Regions from separate parts of the Plantactinospora sp. CA-294935 genome, predicted to be linked through region 2. Evidence: riboswitches for the same ligand, from Rfam matches in the RefSeq annotation. Region 2 holds a riboswitch; the other holds the start of a gene.
The links. Region 2 has a riboswitch for ZMP and ZTP ahead of ACQEVC_RS12205 (bifunctional 5,10-methylenetetrahydrofolate dehydrogenase/5,10-methenyltetrahydrofolate cyclohydrolase). Riboswitches for the same ligand answer to the same signal wherever they lie in the genome.
Positions count from the first base shown of each region.

Region 1: another riboswitch for ZMP and ZTP. It lies ahead of ACQEVC_RS31030 (glycine hydroxymethyltransferase); the one in region 2 lies ahead of ACQEVC_RS12205 (bifunctional 5,10-methylenetetrahydrofolate dehydrogenase/5,10-methenyltetrahydrofolate cyclohydrolase).

Region 1 covers NZ_JBNJMU010000001.1:7,065,045-7,074,543, forward strand. The annotation lists gene cydB (cytochrome d ubiquinol oxidase subunit II) at 1-216, shown strand, start outside; gene ACQEVC_RS31025 (siderophore-interacting protein) at 388-1,257, shown strand; gene ACQEVC_RS31030 (glycine hydroxymethyltransferase) at 1,525-2,985, opposite strand; ZMP/ZTP riboswitch at 3,006-3,096, opposite strand; gene ACQEVC_RS31035 (hypothetical protein) at 3,256-3,975, opposite strand; gene ACQEVC_RS31040 (SDR family oxidoreductase) at 4,232-4,960, shown strand; gene ACQEVC_RS31045 (helix-turn-helix transcriptional regulator) at 5,072-5,551, shown strand; gene ACQEVC_RS31050 (VOC family protein) at 5,557-5,967, shown strand; gene ACQEVC_RS31055 (ATP-binding cassette domain-containing protein) at 6,152-8,527, shown strand; gene ACQEVC_RS31060 (radical SAM protein) at 8,791-9,499, shown strand, end outside.
Region 2 covers NZ_JBNJMU010000001.1:2,711,795-2,721,293, reverse strand. The annotation lists gene ACQEVC_RS12215 (hypothetical protein) at 1-823, opposite strand, end outside; gene ACQEVC_RS12210 (DUF4230 domain-containing protein) at 820-1,638, opposite strand; ZMP/ZTP riboswitch at 1,796-1,883, shown strand; gene ACQEVC_RS12205 (bifunctional 5,10-methylenetetrahydrofolate dehydrogenase/5,10-methenyltetrahydrofolate cyclohydrolase) at 1,910-2,833, shown strand; gene ACQEVC_RS12200 (RNA polymerase sigma factor) at 2,891-3,394, shown strand; gene ACQEVC_RS12195 (extracellular solute-binding protein) at 3,387-4,832, shown strand; gene ACQEVC_RS12190 (endo-1,4-beta-xylanase) at 5,075-6,235, shown strand; gene ACQEVC_RS12185 (hypothetical protein) at 6,232-6,567, opposite strand; gene ACQEVC_RS12180 (DUF1622 domain-containing protein) at 6,564-6,962, opposite strand; gene ACQEVC_RS12175 (DUF427 domain-containing protein) at 6,976-7,746, opposite strand; gene ACQEVC_RS12170 (glucose 1-dehydrogenase) at 7,775-8,554, opposite strand; gene ACQEVC_RS12165 (glycoside hydrolase family 15 protein) at 8,554-9,499, opposite strand, start outside.

The DNA.
Region 1 (9,499 bases), 4.4 Mb from region 2:
GTCGCCGCCCTGTTCGCCGCGCTGTTCCCGACCGTGCTGCCGTCCACCACCGACCCGGCCGGCACCCTCACCGTCGACAACGCCGCCTCCAGCGCCTACACCCTGAAGGTGATGACCTGGGTGGCCGCACTCTTCGCCCCCGTCGTCGTCGCCTACCAGGGCTGGACCTACTGGGTGTTCCGCAAGCGGATCGGAGTCGCCAACATCCCCCGCTGACCATCCCGCCCCGCCATCCGGAGTTGTACCGGCGACTTGAGACTTGACCGGCCGCCAACCGGCACGACCCGCGCCCACACGCACGCCAAGCCTCAAAAAGGACTTCAATGAAACAATTGAAGCGAAAGGCTCGTACAGGGCATCGACCTTCCGCAACTCCGGAGGCCCCCGATGGCACAACTTCCGATCCGGTACATCCGGGTCGCCGACGTCACCCGGATCACCCCGAAAATGGCCCGGATCACCTTCACCGGCGACGACCTCGCCGACCTGCACCTCGCCGGCCCCGACCAGCAGGTGAAGCTCTACTTCCCGAGACCGGGCCAGCACCGCCCCCGACTACCGGCCCCCGACCCCGACCTCTGGCGCTGGTACGCCGGCTTCGCCGACATCCCCGCACCCGTTCGCCCCTGGACCCGCAGCTACACCATCCGATCCCACCACCCGCACGGCAACCTGATCGACATCGACTTCACCCTGCACGAGCACGCCGGCCCCGCCACCCGATGGGCCGAATCCGCCACCCCCGGCGACACCCTCGGCATGTTCGGCCCGTCACCGGTCTTCGCCCGCCCCGTCCCGATCGGCAGCAGCGACTGGATGCTGCTGGCCGGTGACGAGTCGGCGCTGCCGGCGATCGGCACCATCGTCGAGGCGCTCCCCGCCGGCACCCGCGCGCACGCCTTCGTCGAGATCCCCGACCGGGCCGAGGAACAACACCTCGACACCCCGGCCGACCTCACCCTGCACTGGCTGCACCGCGGCGACCCGCCGGCCGCACACGGCAGCCGCCTGCTCGACGCCGTACGCGCCGCGACCTTCCCGGCCGGCTCGGTCTTCGCCTGGCTGGCCGGCGAGGCCGGCACCGTACGCGCCCTGCGGCGACACCTCGTCGACGACCGTGGCCTACCGAAACAGTCGATCGACTTCACCGGCTACTGGCGGCGCCACCTCACCCAGGACGACGACCCGACCGACGAGGACCTCGCCGAGGCACGCGAACGCCTCGCCGACGCCGAGGACGCCACCCGGACCCGGTGACCCGCACGGCGGGCGCCGGCAGCCACCCCGGCGCCCGCCCGGCAGACCCGACCCGCTGGGCGGAACCGGCACCCGTCCGGGCGGCGCCACCCGGGTCCCGCATCCACCCTCCCGGTCCCGTCGCCTCCATAGACGCCGCGGGAAGCCGCGAGGGTTACCGCCACCACCACCGAACTCGACCCGGCTTCCGACCCCGCCACCACCATGCTCAGCCCGGACCGGCCATGTCAGCCGAGATTGGCCACCCTCGGCCCGGACCGGCCACCGTCAGCCGAGATCGACCACCGGATACAGCGGATAACCTTCCAGCAGCTCCGCGGCCTGCCCCGCCACCCGCTCGGCAACCGTCCGATCCAACACGTACCGGGCCTTGGACGGCGCACCGTCCGGCCCGACCCCCGGCCGGGTCTGCGTCAACACCGTGTGCAGCAACCCGGCGACCTCGTCCATCTCGGCCACCCCGAGCCCCCGACTGGTCAACGCCGGCGTACCGAGCCGCACCCCCGACGTGTACCAGGCGCCGAACGGATCACGCGGTACCGAATTCCGGTTCGTCACGATGCCGGCATCCAACAACGCCGCCTCCGCCTGCCGCCCCGTCAACCCGTACCCCGACACGTCCACCAGCAGCAGATGATTGTCCGTACCACCGGTCACCAGCTTGGCCCCCCGCCGCACCAACCCCTCCGCCAGCGCCACCGCGTTCTCCACCACCCGGCCCGCGTAGGCCGCGAACTCCGGCCGCCGCGCCTCCGCCAACGCGACGGCCTTCCCGGCCATCACATGCGGCAGCGGGCCGCCGAGCACCATCGGGCAGCCCCGGTCCACCTGGTCGGCCAGCTCCGGCCCGCACAGCACCATGCCGCCGCGCGGGCCCCGCAACGACTTGTGCGTCGTCGTGGTCACCAGATGCGCGTACGGGACCGGATCGAAGTCACCGGTGAACACCTTCCCGGCGACCAGCCCGGCGAAGTGCGCCATGTCGACCAGCAGCGTCGCACCGACCTCGTCGGCGATCTCCCGCATCAGCCGGAAGTTCACCCGCCGCGGGTACGCCGAATAGCCGGCCATCAGGATCAGCGGCCGGAACTCCCGGGCGACCCGGCGCAGCTCGTCGTAGTCCAGCAGCCCGGTCTCCGGATCGGTGCCGTAACTACGCTGGTCGAACATCTTGCCGGAGATGTTCGGCCGGAAACCGTGCGTCAGATGCCCACCCGCGTCCAACGACATGCCCAACATCCGCTGGTCACCCAGCTCCCGCCGCAACACCGCCCAGTCCTGGTCGGTCAGCTCGTTCACGTGCCGGACCCCGGCCCGCCGCAACGCCGGCGACTCCACCCGGTCGGCCAGCACCGCCCAGAACGCCACCAGGTTCGCGTCGATCCCCGAATGCGGCTGCACGTACGCGTGCGCCGCCCCGAACAACTCCCGGGCATGCTCCGCCGCGATCGACTCCACCGTGTCGACGTTGCGGCAGCCGGCGTAGAACCGGCGGCCGATCGTACCCTCCGCGTACTTGTCGCTGAGCCAGTTACCCATCGCCAGCAGCACCGCCGGGGACGCGTAGTTCTCCGAGGCGATCAACTTCAACGACTCGCGCTGGTCGGCCAGCTCCGCCCCGATCGCGTCGGCGATCCGGGGCTCGACCGCACGCACCACGTCCAACGCCGCGCCGAACGCGACAGACTCCGTGGACCTCGTGCCGAGCGGGGACACCTGGTTGGCCATGGAAACCTCCTGGGCAGGGGAAAATTGGCCCAGGCGCACGGCACACGTCACTCGACGGGACCGCTTCCCGATGGTTGACCCCATCCCAGCACGCCAGTCACGGTCCGGGCCGAGCGTACCAACCCGCCCGGCCCGCAGCGACCAACCACGCCAACCGCCAACCCGATCCGACCGCCAGCCCCGGCCGGCGCCGCGAGCACGACCAGCCGGGGCTCCGCGTCGCCCAGATCTCCAGGGTGGACGCGTCGACGCGACGCGGGACGCCTCGGCTCAGCCCGCGTCGCGCAGCTCCGCCAACCGCGCCTCGATCTCCGCCAGCTCGGCCCGCAACTTCTCCGCCTGCTGCTCGGCCTCCCGCCGCTCCACCGCCATGATCTGCTCCACCGCCTCGTGCACCCCGGGAACATCGATCAGCGCCACCATCTTCAACGCCTCGGCCGGCTTGATCACGTACGGCTTCGCCAGCGACTTCGTGCCCTGCGTCGCCGCCAGCGTCCACTCGCCCTCCGCGTACGTCAGGGTGACCGTCAACCCCGCCGGACCCTTCGGCTTCACCGCCTTCGTCGCCCGACGGGCCGGCTTCGCCTCGCCCTCGCCCTCGCCGTCGGACGGACGGGCCGGGGGAGTGTCCACTGCGGTCACTGTTGCCTCCTCGCGGGGCGCCGGAACCGGCTCCCTGACAATCTTGAACTCTGGTTCGGCGACCGGCTCGGGCTCCGGCTTGACCGCCACCCGCCGGGTCGCACCCTTCGGCGCGACAGCCAGATCGGTGGGGGAGAAGGGCAACTCGTCCCGGCCGAACCGGACCACCACCCACTCCTCGGACACCTCCGGATCGGTCAACTCCACCACCTGACCGAGCTGACCGGCGATCTGCCCCGCCGCCTCGGTGAACATCACCTTCGGCTTGCGACCACCTGCCAACGCGTCCCTGATCTGCTGCAACTCCTCGGTGGACAACCCCTGTTCGGCGGTACGCGCGGCAGCCATCGGATCCCTCTTCCGTACACCTGTTTGATTCATGACTTACTACCAGGCCGGCCCGACAACGTCGAGACGGACACACCGGTCCGAGATCAACAAAACCGCCGCCCGGTCCCGCCCACCTCCGCCGCGCCCACACCTGGCAGGATCGCCAGCTACCGGACCCGCGCGGCCAACCCGCGACAACCGCACCCCCCGCGCGCCGGCACACCCCGGCCCCGACCCGGCAGCCGGGAACGGCGACGACCGAGGGGAGAGGCCCATGACGCCGCTGACGGTGGTGACCGGCGGCAGCCGGGGAATCGGCGCCGCGACCGTACGACAACTCGCCACCGCCGGACACGACGTCGTCTTCTGCTACCGCCGCGACACCGAAGCCGCCGACGCCGTACTCCGCGACATCGCCGCCGCCGGACGCCAGGGCCTGGCCGTCCACGCCGACACCACCGACCCCGACCAGGTGCTACGACTCTTCGACGAGGCCGGGAAACTCGGCGAACCCACCGGCCTGGTCAACAACGCCGGCGTGACCAGCCCGATCGGCCCGTTCCAGGACCTGACCGTCACCGACCTGCGCCGCGTCGTCGACGTCAACCTCATCGGCTACGTCCTCTGCGCCCAGCAGGCCGCCCGCCGGTTCGGCTCCGGCGGGGCGATCGTCAACGTCTCCTCGGCGGCGGCCACCCTCGGCAGCCCCGGCGAATACGTGCACTACGCCGCCGTCAAAGCCGCCACCGACACCCTCACCGTCGGACTGGCCAAGGAACTCGCCCCCCGAGGCATCCGGGTCAACGCCGTCTCACCCGGCATCATCGACACCGAGATCCACACCATCTCCGGGGTACCCGACCGGGCCCGGCGGGCCGCCGGCCGGGTACCGCTCGGCCGCGCCGGCCGGGCCGACGAGGTCGCCGCCGCGATCGTCTGGCTGCTCGGCGACGCCGCCTCCTACACCACCGGCGCGGTACTCCGGGTCGCCGGCGGCCTGTAGCCCCGTCCCGTGCGGAAACGTGGCGGCACGCCGTACCCGATTCCGGCGGGCGCCCCGCCGGACGGCCGTCTCGGCAAGACGTCCTGGTGAAGGCGCCAGCCGCGCTGGGCAATGTCGGCCGCTTATGGCACGATTCCGCAGGTGAGCAGCACACCCGCCGAGGCACAGCACCTCCGCGACCTGGTGCGGCTGCGTCGGGTCCGCGACCGGATCGACCGGGAGCACGCGCAGCCGCTGGACGTCGAGGCGCTCGCCCGCGGCGTGAACATGTCCGCCGGGCACCTCAGCCGCCAGTTCCGGCTCGCCTACGGCGAGTCGCCGTACGCCTATCTGATGACCCGGCGCATCGAGCGCGCCATGGCACTGCTGCGCCGCGGCGACCTCACCGTCACCGAAGTCTGTTTCGCGGTCGGCTGCCAGTCGCTGGGCACCTTCAGCACCCGGTTCACCGAGCTGGTCGGTGTACCGCCGAGCACCTACCGGGCCCAGACGGCTCACGCGACCGCGGAGATGCCACCGTGCATCGCGAAACAGGTGACCAGACCGATCAGGAATCGAGAAGCGCGGGTCAGCCAGCCGCAACTAGCGTGATGGCCATGGACATCAGCATTCACGCGGCCTTCCTCCCGCACACCGACCCGGACGCCGCACTGGCCTTCTACCGCGACGCCCTCGGCTTCGAGGTCCGCAACGACGTCGGATACCAGGGGATGCGCTGGATCACGGTCGGCCCCGTCAAACAGCCCGAGACCTCCATCGTCCTGCACCCGCCGGCCGCCGACCCCGGCATCACCGACGACGAGCGGCGCACCGTCCTCGAGATGATCGCCAAGGGCACCTACACCGCCATCACCCTCGCCACCGACGACCTCGACGGCGTCTTCGACCGGCTCCAGGCCAGCGGCGCCGACGTCGTCCAGGAGCCGACCGAGCAGCCGTACGGGATCCGCGACTGCGCCTTCCGCGACCCCGCCGGCAACCTGATCCGGATCAACCAGCTCCGCTGACCCGGCCGGCGTCACTCGGGCCGGCGCCCCCGGCGGTGCCTCCGACCCGGGTGGACCCGCGTACCGTGGTCGCGACCACGGATCAGAGGAAACCAGACAAACGACACCAATCCGGTCAGACGGTGCCAGGCGACGCCGCCGGAGACCGCGAGGCGGCCCGCCCACGAAGGGAAGACACGGAAGCATGGCCACAAGCACGGACACCCCACCGCCCGCGCCACACGTCGCCGACAGCCACGACCTGATCCGCGTGCACGGTGCCCGGGAGAACAACCTCAAGGACGTCAGCGTCGAGATCCCCAAGCGCCGGCTGACGGTCTTCACCGGAGTCTCCGGCTCCGGCAAGAGCTCGCTGGTGTTCAGTACGATCGCCGCAGAGTCGCAGCGCATGATCAACGAGACGTACAGCGCCTTCGTGCAGGGCTTCATGCCCACCCTGGCCCGGCCCGAAGTCGACGTACTCGACGGGCTGACCACCGCGATCATCGTCGACCAGGAGCGGATGGGCGCCGACCCCCGCTCCACCGTCGGCACCGCCACCGACGCCAACGCCATGCTGCGGATCCTCTTCAGCCGGCTGGGGGAGCCACACATCGGCTCGCCCAGCGCCTTCTCCTTCAACGTCGCCTCGGTCCGCGCGAGCGGTGCGATCACGGTCGCCGGCAAGACCACGAAACAGACCTACACCCGCACCGGCGGCATGTGCCCCCGCTGCGAAGGCCGGGGCAGGGTCTCCGACATCGACCTCACCCAGCTCTACGACGACTCCAAGTCGATCGCCGAGGGCGCCTTCACCATCCCCGGCTGGAAGTCGGACAGCTGGTGGACCGTACGCACCTACGCCGAGTCGGGCTTCCTCGACCCGCACAAACCAATCCGCGAGTTCACCAAGCGGGAAATGCAGGACTTCCTCTACCGGGAGCCGACCAAGGTGAAGGTCGAAGGCGCCAACCTCACCTACGAAGGGCTGATCCCCAAAATCCAGAAGTCCTTCCTCTCCAAGGACCGGGAGGGGATGCAGCCGCACATCCGGGCCTTCGTGGACCGCGCCGTCACCTTCACCACCTGCCCCGAATGCAGCGGCACCCGGCTCAGCGAGGCCGCCCGGTCGTCCCGGATCAAGGGCGTGAACATCGCCGAGGCGTGCGCGATGCAGATCAGCGACCTGGCCCAGTGGATCCGCGACCTCGACGAACCGTCGGTGGCGCCGCTGCTCGCCTCGCTACGGCAGACCCTCGACTCGTTCGTGGAGATCGGGCTCGGCTACCTCTCGCTCGACCGGCCGTCCGGCACCCTGTCCGGCGGCGAGGCGCAGCGCACCAAGATGATCCGCCACCTCGGCTCCTCGCTCACCGACGTCACCTACGTCTTCGACGAGCCCACCATCGGCCTGCACCCGCACGACATCCAGCGGATGAACAACCTGCTGCTACGGCTACGCGACAAGGGCAACACCGTACTCGTCGTGGAGCACAAGCCGGAGACCATCGCCATCGCCGACCACGTCGTCGACCTCGGCCCCGGCGCCGGAACGGCGGGCGGCACCGTCTGCTTCGAGGGCACCGTCGAGGGACTACGGGCCAGCGGCACCATCACCGGCCGCCATCTCGACGACCGCGCCACCCTCAAGGAGACGGTGCGCAAGCCCACCGGCCGGCTTCCGATCCGCGGCGCCACCGCCAACAACCTGCGCGACATCGACGTCGACATCCCGCTCGGAGTGCTGGTCGTCGTCACCGGCGTCGCCGGCTCCGGCAAGAGCACCCTCGTACACGGGTCGATCCCGGCCGGCGCGGGCGTGGTCTCGATCGACCAGGGCGCGATCCGCGGTTCGCGACGGAGCAACCCGGCGACCTACACCGGGCTGCTCGACCCGATCCGCAAAGCGTTCGCGAAGGCCAACGGGGTGAAGCCGGCGCTGTTCAGCGCCAACTCCGAAGGCGCCTGCCCCAACTGCAACGGTGCCGGCGTCATCTACACCGACCTGGCCATGATGGCCGGCGTCGCCACCACCTGCGAGGAGTGCGAAGGAAAGCGGTTCGAGGCATCGGTACTCGAATACCACCTCGGCGGCCGCGACATCAGCGAGGTGCTCGCGATGTCGGTGACCGAGGCCGAGGAGTTCTTCGGCACCGGCGAGGCGCGTACCCCGGCCGCGCACGCCATTCTGCACCGGCTCGCCGACGTCGGGCTCGGCTACCTCAGCCTCGGCCAACCGCTCACCACGCTCTCCGGTGGCGAGCGGCAGCGGCTCAAGCTGGCCACCCACATGGCGGAGAAGGGCGGCGTCTACGTCCTCGACGAGCCGACCGCCGGCCTCCACCTCGCCGACGTCGAGCAACTGCTCGGCCTGCTCGACCGGCTCGTCGACTCCGGCAAGTCGGTCATCGTCGTGGAGCACCACCAGGCGGTCATGGCACACGCCGACTGGATCATCGACCTCGGCCCCGGAGCCGGTCACGACGGCGGCCGGATCGTCTTCGAGGGCACACCCGCCGACCTCGTCGCGGCCCGCTCCACCCTCACCGGACAGCACCTCGCGGCCTACGTCGGCCGCTGACCGGGGCGGGGCCGACACCGAGCCAGCCGCCGGCGTCGATGCCCGGTCGGAGCGGGGCCGGCCGCTCCGGACCAGCCGGTGTCGGTTCAGAACCGGGGGCTTCTCGGTTCTTGAGCTGCGGTGGCCCAAGTTGGTGAGGTTCCTTGAAGAGGAATGATTCTCATCATCTTGGGCCAGGTGCAGGTTTCTTGGTGCCGTGCCAGGGCCTCAACCCGCTGCGGTGATCGGAGGCCGTGCTCCAACAACAGAAGTAGAATTGCTCCATGGTGGGACCGCTGAACCTGCTGGCCCTGGAACTCAACGCGGTGACCCATTGCAACCTCTCCTGTGTCGCCTGCAGCCATTCGAGTCCGGTCTCGGCCGTCAGCTTCGCCCGAGTCGCGACCGTCTTGCGGGACTTCAGCGCGTTCGCCCGGGTGACCACGCCTCGTTACGTCCGTGTCGTCGGTGGCGAGCCGCTGCTGCATCCCGATCTGACCGGCGTTCTCGCGGCGATTCGGGAAGCGATGCCGGGGGCGACGATTCGCCTCTACACCAACGGGACCCGCATCCGATCCGCTCCGGTCGGCTGGCTGCGGCTCGTCGACGAACTGCTGGTGTCGGTCTATCCCCGAGCCGCGATCACCGACACCCAGCTCCGCTCTTTGGCGCGTCTCTGTGCCGACAGCGACACGACCCTCCTGGTCGAGCGGTTCTTCGCGTTCCGGGCAAGTGTCCCTGAGCGCCGGTTGACCGACGCCGAGGCACGCGACGTCTTCGAGACCTGTCAGATGGCCCACGCCAAGAGCTGTCATGTGGTTCAGGACGGCCATGTCTACCTCTGCCCGCCGTCGGCGCCCTCCTCGATCGGAGAGCATGCGCTGCCGTCGTGTCCGATCCTGCCGACCGAGACGTTGGGCGAGAGGTTGCGTGCCTTTCTCGGACGTCCAGCGCCGATCGAGCTGTGCTACTCGTGCCTCGGCACGGTCGGAA
Region 2 (9,499 bases):
GTCGCCGGATGCCACCGGCGGTCGCCTCGACCTCGTCGGCGAGCAGGGCGGACCGGTACCGGCTCCGCCGGCGTAGCACGGTCAACAGCCCGGCCTGGATGCCGAGGACCACGACCGCGAACCCGGCGACGACCGCGGCGGTCCGCCCCGGTCCGGCGTGGTCGGATGCCAGGGCGACCGCGACGGCGACGACGGTGAGCACGCTCCACACGCCGAGTCCGGCAGAGATCACCAGATGGTCGCGCAGCCATCGCCGCAGCCCGCGGTCGCGTCGGGCGTGCAGCGCCGGCACCGTCTCGTCGGTGAGTTTCGTCAACAGCGCGCCGAGCCGGTCCCGTTCCCCGGCCGGCATCCCGGCAAGCCGTTCCGCCTCGGCACGCACCCGCCGGAGTACGTAGCGGACCTTCACCCGGTCGTCGACCGGTATCGACTCCGGCGGCCACACCTGCGCGAAATCGGCCTGGCGTACGGCCCGGACACCGGCCCAGATGACCATGGCCAGCGGCAGCGGCAGCGCCATCAGCAGGCCCAGGTACGCCAGCAGGGAGTCACCGTCCCCGGTGACGATGTTGATGCCGTACCCGCTGGTGGCCGCGACGATCACGGCGGCGGCCGGGCCCCGGACGTGGGTGAGGTAGACGTCCTGCCGGGCCCCCTCGACCAGCCGGTCGAGCGGACCGAACCAGTTCCGCAGCAGGTGTACGACCAGGTTGGCGACGAGGACGACCGCCATGACCAGGATGGACCAGATCGCGGCCCCGAACAGCAGTGGTGGCTCGTCGGCCGACGGTGCCGCCAGCACGCTCAGGGCCGCGCCGGTCACGGCTGGACGTAGGTGATGGTGACCTGCTCGTAGCCGAGCGAGCGGAGCATCTGGTCCAGCATCTTCCGGGTGTTCTCCTGGGCGCGCTCGCCGAGCCCGCTGCTCCGGGCCGAGTCGGCGATCTTCTGCTCGGCCTTGAGGTAGACCTCGCGCTGCCGGTTCGGGTCGCTGCCGAAGACCTCGCCGAGCTGGTTGAGGATGCCGCGCTTCTCGGCGAAGACGTAGCTGCGCTCCAGGTCGAGGTTGACCTGGCCGAGCTGCGGTGCCGGCAGCTTGATCTCCACCGACTTCCGGTCGGCGGAGGCCACCACCGCGTCGTCGCGGAGCTGACCGAAGTCGACGTACGCGTCGACGGTGCCGGCCCCGACGAAGAGGGTGCGCTCGCCGAGCAGGAACTCCGGAACGTACTTGCGGTTCTGCTCCAGGTCGACGACGACCTCAAAGTTGCCCTCGGCCGCGACGTATCGGCTGAGGTCCTGGATCGACTTCAGCAGCGGCGGCTGGCTGCGGTCGGTCTCCTCCTTGGCGAACGGGTTGCGCCAGTCCGGCAGGATCCCGCTGACCTGCACGCCGAGCACCAGCACGGCGACCACGCCGATGACGCCGACCAGGACGAACAGGCCACGGCCCCATCGGCTGCCGCCGGTCGGCTCCAGTTCGGACCGGTCCGGTCGGGCCTCGTCGGTGTCGGGCGGGCGGGTGCCGTCCGCCGCGCCGTCGGACCAGGGGTCGGCCGGGCCGGGCGGCGTGGCCTGCCCTTTCGCATAGCCGGGGAACTCACGCGTGGGCTGGTTGACATCGCCTTCTGGGGACATCCGCCCTCACCGTCCTTGTCGAGGAGCACCTAGGGAAAACGGTACGGCCCCGGTACGACACCCGCGAGTCGAGCCCGACCGACCCGGCTCGGTCTCACGTTTACCCAGCTCAGGACGGCATCACCGGCGGTGGTGGGACAGCCGGAGGTAGGCTCGCCGTGGCGGTCGTGACTGGCGTCGGGTGGAGCACCACCGGGAAGCGGGCGCCGGGCTCGACTCCGTCGCCGTACGCCTGGGCGCCGGGGCTTTCCACGTCGAGAGGAAAAGCCCCGTGACCGTGTCCGAGACCCGTACCCCCGAGGTCCACACCGCCCGGCCGCTGCCGGGTGGTCCCGTCGCCGAGGCGGTCTTCGCCGAGGTCACCGCCCGGGTCGCCGCGCTGCGCCGGACCGGTGTCGTGCCGAGCCTGGCGACGATCCTGGTCGGCGACGACTCCGCCAGCGCCGGCTACATCCGGATGAAGCAGCGGCGCGCCGCCGACCTCGGCTTCGCCTCACCGCACATCCACCTGCCCGGCACCGCCGGCCAGGCCGACCTGGTCCGGGCGATCCGCGAGTTCAACGAGGACCCGCAGGTGCACGCCATCCTGGTGCAGCACCCCACTCCGGCCCACCTGGACTACCCGGCGGCGATCCTCACGATCGACCCGGCCAAGGACGTCGACGGGCTGCACCCGGAGAGCCTGGGCCGGCTCGCCGCCGGGCTGCCCGGCCCGGTCCCGTGCACCCCGGCCGGGATCGAGGCGCTGCTCGCCTTCCACCAGATCCCGGTCGCCGGCCGCGACGTGGTGGTCCTCGGCCGCGGTACGACCCTGGGCCGCCCGTTGTCGCTGCTGCTCGGCCAGAAGCGACCCACCGCCGACGCGGCGGTGACCGTGGTGCACTCCGGGGTACCCGACTGGGCGCGGCACACCCGGCGGGCCGACATCGTGGTCGCCGCGGTGGGCGTACCCGGAATCGTGCGGCCGGAGCACCTGCGGCCCGGCGCGGTCGCGATCGGCGGCGGGGTCCGCTACCAGGGACGGCGGCTGTTGCCCGACCTCGACGAGGCGTGCGCGTCGGTCGCCGGGGCGATCACGCCCCGGGTCGGCGGGGTCGGCCCGACCACCGTGGCGATGCTGTTCCGCAACGCCGTCGAACTGGCCGAGCGGCAGTCCACCGCTTCGACGGGTGACCCGGAACACCTCGACCGATAGGTTCGCGGTGCAGCGAATCGACGGCGGCCGGCGTTTAGGAGCCCGGAGGAGGACCCTGTGGCCCACGGTGCGTTCAGCGACGCCGAGGAGTTCGCTCGGGCGCGGCTGGACGCTTTGCGGCGGTTCGCGTACCTGATCAGTGGCAGCGCGGCCGAGGCGGACGACCTGGCCCAGATCGCGGTGGTCGAGGTCTGGCAGCGGTGGCCGAAGGCCGGCCAGAACCCCGAGGCGTACGCCCGGCAGGTGATCGTGACCCGCAACGTGAGCCGGTGGCGGCGGCGGCGCCGGGAGGTGCTGACCGACGACGTCGAGCACCGGCCGGACGATCCGGCCGCGACCGCGGTGGGCAACGGCGCGCTGTGGCAGGCGTTGCAGCAGCTCGGCGAGGCGGAACGGACGGTCGTGGTGCTGCACGTGCTGTACCGGTACACGTTCAGCGAGATCGCCGGCATCTGCGACGAACCTCCGGGCACGGTTTCCAGCCGGTACGCGAGAGCCAAGCGTGCGCTGCGGGCGCACCTGGCCCCCGCACAGTCGACGATTCGGAGCGGACGTGGTTGACGAGGAAGGCCCGGTGGACGACCGGCTCGCCCAGGAGCTGGCCGCCACCCTGACCCAGGCACAGGACGCCCTGCCGGCGGCCGCTCCCGGGGCGGTCGCCGCGATCCGCCGGCGCTACCGGCGGAAACAGCGGCAGCGGGCCGGGCTGGCCAGCCTGGCGGTGGCGGTCCTGGTGCTGGCGGTGACCCTGACCGGGGCGGAACTGACCCGGGGAGTGCCGTCGGAGCCACCGGTCGGCGAGGGGGCGCGGGGGACGATCCGGGTCTGGGCGATCACCCAACCGGGCGCCGAGCCCGCGCTGTGGAAGCTGGTGAACCGGTACAACCGGAGCGCCGAGGTCGACGTGGATCTCAGCACCTTCGGCAACGAGGAGTACAAGGAGAAGCTGCGGGAGGTCGGCTCGCCGGAGGGCCCGGACGTCTTCGCCAGTTGGGGTGGTGCGAACCTGACCGGGCTGGCCCGGGACGGGCTGCTCGCCGACCTGACCCCACTGCGGGACGAGCCCGCGATCGCCGGCCGGTTCCTGCCCAGCGCGCTCGCCGGCGGCGTGGTGGACGGCCGGCAGTACGGCATCCCGATGAGCGGTACCCACCCGGTGGTGCTCTTCTACCACAAGGGCGTCTTCGCCGACGCCGGCGTGCGGCCGCCGCGCAGCTACGCCGAGCTGCTCTCCCTGGTGGAGACGTTCAAGGCCCGGAGGATCACCCCGGTCGCCCTAGGCGGCGCCCACGGGTGGACCGAGCTGATGTGGGTGATGTATCTGGCCGAGCGGATCGGCGGCCCGGGTACCACCGCCGACATCGTCGCCGGCCGTCCCGGTGCCTGGTCGAAGCCGGCGGTGGTGCAGGCGCTGCGGGAGGCGCAGGCACTCGCCGTGCGGGGCGCCTTCGGTACCGACTTCGCCTCGACCGGCTACGACGACGGTGCCGCCTCCGGGGAGCTGGCCAGTGGCCGGGCCGCCATGCAGCTGATGGGGACCTGGGAATATCCGACCCAGCTCGCCCGGAACCCGGACTTCGTGGCCGATGGCGACCTCGGCTTCGTGCCGTTTCCGGCGGTCTCCGGCGGGGCCGGGGACCCGGCCGACCTGGTCGGGGTGCCGACCCACTACTTCTCGATGGTGGCCGGCGGCCGGCATCGGGAGGCGGCGCTGGAGTTCGTCCGGGCGGTCGCGTCGGACGACTACCTGGACGACCTGGTCGCCGACGGCGAGGTGCCGCCGGTGAGCGACGCGGCCGACCGGCTGCGTGGTACGAAGCACGGCGGGTTCGGCACCTCGGTGCACGAACTGGTCACCCGGGCCCCGTCGTACGGGCTGGCCTGGGACCAGGCGTTGGCGCCGGCGGCCGCCACGGCACTCCTCGACAGCCTGCGCCGGCTGTTCCAGGGGGAACTCACTCCGGAGCAGTTCGTGGCGGCGATGGCGGAGGCCGGCTGAGCAACCCGAGCCAGAAGGTGCTGGCGTACCACAGCCTCCGATCCACATAGCATCTCCCGCGACTTCCGGGAAGAACGATCCGGCCGTCACAAAGTGTCGGATCTCTGACAGTTGGCCCGGCAGCAAACCCGGGTCCGGCTCGCGTTCCGGTAGGGATCGACGCGCATCCGTCCCCGCGCGCCGGCCCCCGCCGGTTCCGGCCGGCGGCTGATGTCGAACCACACCCTGGAGGCCTTGTCTCGATGAGAAAACTTCGGATAGCCCTGGTCGGCGTGCTCGCGGCCGGCGCGCTCTACCCGGTCGGGCCGTCGACCGCCACCGCGGCCCCGACCCACGCGCCGCTCGGTGTCGCGCAGGCCAAGGGCGGCTCCGCCGCACACGTACCCGGCGGGACGGCCACGGACCTTCCGCTGCGGGTACTGGCCAGGTGGCACGACCTCGGCATCGGTACCGCGATCGACATGAACGCGCTGGAGACCGACGCACCGTACCGGGAGCGGGCGGCCCGGGAGTTCTCCGCGGTCACCGCCGAGAACGTGATGAAGTGGTCGGAGCTGGAGCCGACCCGGGGCGAGTACAACTGGGGCCCGGCCGACGAGCTGATCGAGTTCGCCCGGCGCAACGGGCAGAAGGTGCACGGCCACACCCTGCTCTGGCACAGCCAGCTCCCCGCCTGGCTGACCGACGGCGTCGCCGACGGATCGATCGACTCCGCGGAGCTGCGCGACATCGTGCGCAACCACATCACCACGGTGATGAAGCACTTCCGGGGCAAGGTACGGGCCTGGGACGTGGTCAACGAGGCGTTCACCGACGGCGACGCCCCGGTGCTCCGGGACACCATCTTCCGCCAGCACCTCGGCCCGGACTACATCGCCGACGCGCTGCGCTGGGCGCACGCGGCCGACCCGCGGGCCAAGCTCTTCCTCAACGACTACGCGATCGACAACATCAACCCGAAGAGCACCGCCTACTACGAGCTGGCCAAGCAGCTCCGCAAGCAGCGGGTGCCGCTGCACGGCATGGGTTTCCAGGGCCATCTGGACCTCCAGTACCCGCTGCCGATCGACGCCCCGCAGAACCTGGCCCGCTTCGACAGGCTCGGCCTGGAGACCGCGTTCACCGAGGTCGACGTGCGGTTCTTCCTGCCCGTCGACACCTACAAGGAGGCCGGGCAGGTGGGTAGCTTCAACACCCTGCTGACCGCCTGCCTGCTCACCCCGCGCTGTGTGATGTTCACCGTGTGGGGCTTCACCGACAAGTACTCCTGGGTGCCCGGCTTCTTCGACGGCCAGGGCTCGGCCACCCCGCTGGACGAGAACCTCCAGCCGAAGGCCGCCTACCGGGGCCTCCAGCAGGTACTCGCCGTCGCCTCCGACCCGAACAGCAGGCGCGGCTTCTAGGAGGTCGGTCGGGAACGGGTCCGGCCCGTGCCCGTTCCCGGCCACCTCACCCTCGACCATCTCCCCACCACCCGGTCTCCGGCCGGTCCGGCCCCACCGCCGGACCGGCCGGAGCCGAGCAGGGCCGCCGAGACGAGCTGGCGAAGCGCGACGACGATCGCGGCGCCGGCGAGATCGGTCCAGCTCTCCAGGGTGGCCAGCCGGACCAGGCTGGCCGCCACCAGCAGGTCGAGCAGCACCCGCAGCGCCGTACGCCACGAGCCGGTGGTCAGCAGGGTCACCGCCGCCACCGCCAGGGCGAGCGCGGTGAGCAGGGTACCGAGTCCCCTCACCGTCGCCCCGTCCCGGCCGACCCGGCCCGGTCCGCCGGGGCACCGCCGTCCGGGGTGCCGAGCTGGCGCTGCTCCTGCCGGATCTCCCGGCCGAGGAAGTAGTTCAGCGCCGTCCGGATGGTGGCGATCGCGGCCAGCCGGCCGAGCTGGCCGAAGGTCGGCGAGACCGCGGTACGCAGGATGTCTGCGGCGAGCTGGAACTCCAGCCCCAGGGTGAGGAACCGGCCCAGCGACAGCCGGATCGGGGTGAAGACGGCGGCCGACCGGAGCCGGATCCCGGCCACCACGAACCGGCCGGCGGTCCAGACCGCGCCGACGAAGATCACCGCCGCGCCCACCGCCTCGACGACGGTGACCAGCACCTGGACGACGCGAGCCAGCAGTTCCTCGGGCAAGCCGCCGCGACCCTTACTCCGGCGACCAGCGGGTGTCCGGCCGGGGCACTCGCTCACCGTCGACGAACAGGTCGACCTTCTCGTTGAAGAACGCCACCATCCCGGCGATCGGCTGTATCAGGTGGGTGGGGAAGTCGTACGACCAGGCCACGTCGTGGTGCGTGGTGTCGGCGACCCGGACCGACCAGTAGTTGCTGGTCCGGCCCTTGTACGGGCAGGCGGTCTCCGTCCCGGTGGGAATCAGCCGGCTGAGGTCCACCTCGGCCCGGTTCAGGTAGTACCGGGTGGGCACGCCGGTCTCGAAGACCAGCACCGGCGAGCCCGTCTCGGCCAGCACCTCGCCGTCGATCTCGACCCGGACCCGCCGGGTCGACCGCAGCGCGTCCACCCGGGCGTACGGGTCACGCGGGTGCACGAAGACCTCCTCGTCCTCCTCGAACCAGGTGTCCAGGGTGTCCCACTCGAAGCGCACCATGTCGGCCAGCCCCTCGACCGACTTCTCGGTGTGCACCCGGACGCAGCCCGAGTGGTAGGTGTCGCCCACCCGGATCCCGTACTGCCGGGCCGTACCGACGCTGTACTGCTCCATGTCGTGCTCGTCGACCAGCAGGTCCTGGCGGATGTCCCGGAGCGGGATGTAGTAGTGCGGGTAGTGCTGCGCCTCCCAGACGTACCGGGCGCCGGTGGTGTCGAAGACCCACTCGCCGTTGAGCAGGCCGCGGATCCGCCGGGCGCAGGGTTCGACGTGGTCGGTCGGTACGATCGTGCGTGGATAGAGGGACATGGCTTCTCCTCCGCGGTTCGGGGTCTGGTCAGGCCCCCTGGCCCTGGTTCTGCATCAGGCCACCGTCCACGAAGTACGTCGAGCCGGTGACGTAGTCGGCGTCGGAGCTGGCCAGGAAGACCGCCACCCGACCGATCTCGACCGGCTCCGCGGCCCGCTTGAACGGGATGCTCTGCACCTGCTCCTCCAGGTACTTCGGGTCGTCGATGGCCCGCTGGTTGAACGGGGTGAGCACCATGCCCGGCCCGATGTTGTTGACGTTGATCCCCATCGGCGCCAGTTCCAGCGCCATGCTCTTGGCGAGGTTGAGCAGCGCGCCCTTGCTGGTGTCGTAGTCCGAGCCGCCGGCCCGGGCCACCTCCTGGTGGATCGAGGTGATGTTGATGATCTTGCCCTTGCCGCCCTGGTCCCGGCGGTGCCGGGCGAACCGCCGCGAGCAGAAGAAGGCGCCGTAGACGTTGATCCGGATCGACCTGTCCCAGGTCTCGGTGTCCAGGTCGATCACCGGGATGCCCGAGGCGTCCACCCCGGCGTCGTTGATCAGCACGTTCAGCTCGCCGAACTCGGCCAGCGCGGTGTCGAACATCGCCTCCACCTGGTCCTCTTCGCTGATGTCGCCGCGCACCACCACGGCCCGCCGGCCGGCCTGCTCCACCTGCTGCCGGGTGTGCTGTGCGCCGTCGTGGTCGTGCAGGTAGTGCACCACCACGTCGGCACCCTCCTTGGCGAACTCGATCGCGGTGGCCTGACCGATTCCGGAATCCGAACCAGTGATCAGCGCCGTCGTTCCTTCGAGCCGTCCAGTCATCAGCTTCCTCCCCCTGTCGGCACCGCCTCGTCCGAGGCGGTGGTGAGTTCCCAGGCCGCGCTGATCAGTCCGATGTGCGAGAACGCCTGCGGGAAGTTCCCGAGCTGCTCCCCGGTGTGCGGGTCGACCTGCTCGGCGAGCAGCCCGAGGTCGTTGGCGACGCCCGCCACGTTCTCGAACATCGCCGCCGCCCGGTCCCGTTCGCCGGCCAGCACCAGACACTGCACCAGCCAGAAGGAGCAGATCGTGAACGCCGCCGGGTCGCCCGCCCAGCGCCGGACCAGGCCACCCCGGGAGAGCCGCTCCTCGATCAGCCGGATGGTCTCCCGCATCCGGCCGTCGGTGGCGGGCAGGAAGCCGGCAAGCGGCATGAGCAGCACGCTGGCGTCGAGCTGGTCCGAGCCGAAGGCGCCGGTGTAGGCACCGACCTGCGCGTTCCAGCCCTCCCGGAGTACCGTCTCCCGGATCTCGTCCCGGACCGCCACCCAGCGGGCCAGGTCGTCGGGGTCGCCCAGCCGGTCGCCGAACCGCACCGCCCGGTCCAGCGCCACCCAGCAGCCCACCTTCGACGACACGTAGTGCCGGGCGGCGTCCCTGGCCTCCCACATCCCGGCATCCGGCTCCCGCCACCTGGTCACCGCCTGGTCGGCGAGGCTGCGCAGCAGGTCGCGGACCTCCGCGCGCATCGGGTCGAGGTAGTCCCGCAGCCACCAGGCCGCGTCCAGCACCTCGCCCGGCACGTCGAGCTGGTGCTGCCGCCACGCCTCGTTGCCGACCCAGACCGGTGAGCTGTTGGCGTAGCCGCGCAACGTCTCGATGCGGCGCTCGGTCAGGTCCCGCTCCCCCTCCACGCCGAACATGATCGGCACCGGCTCCCCGTCGATCCGGCCGACCGCCGAGGCGACCCAGCCGAAGAGCCGGTTCGCCTCCGTCGGGCAGGCCGCG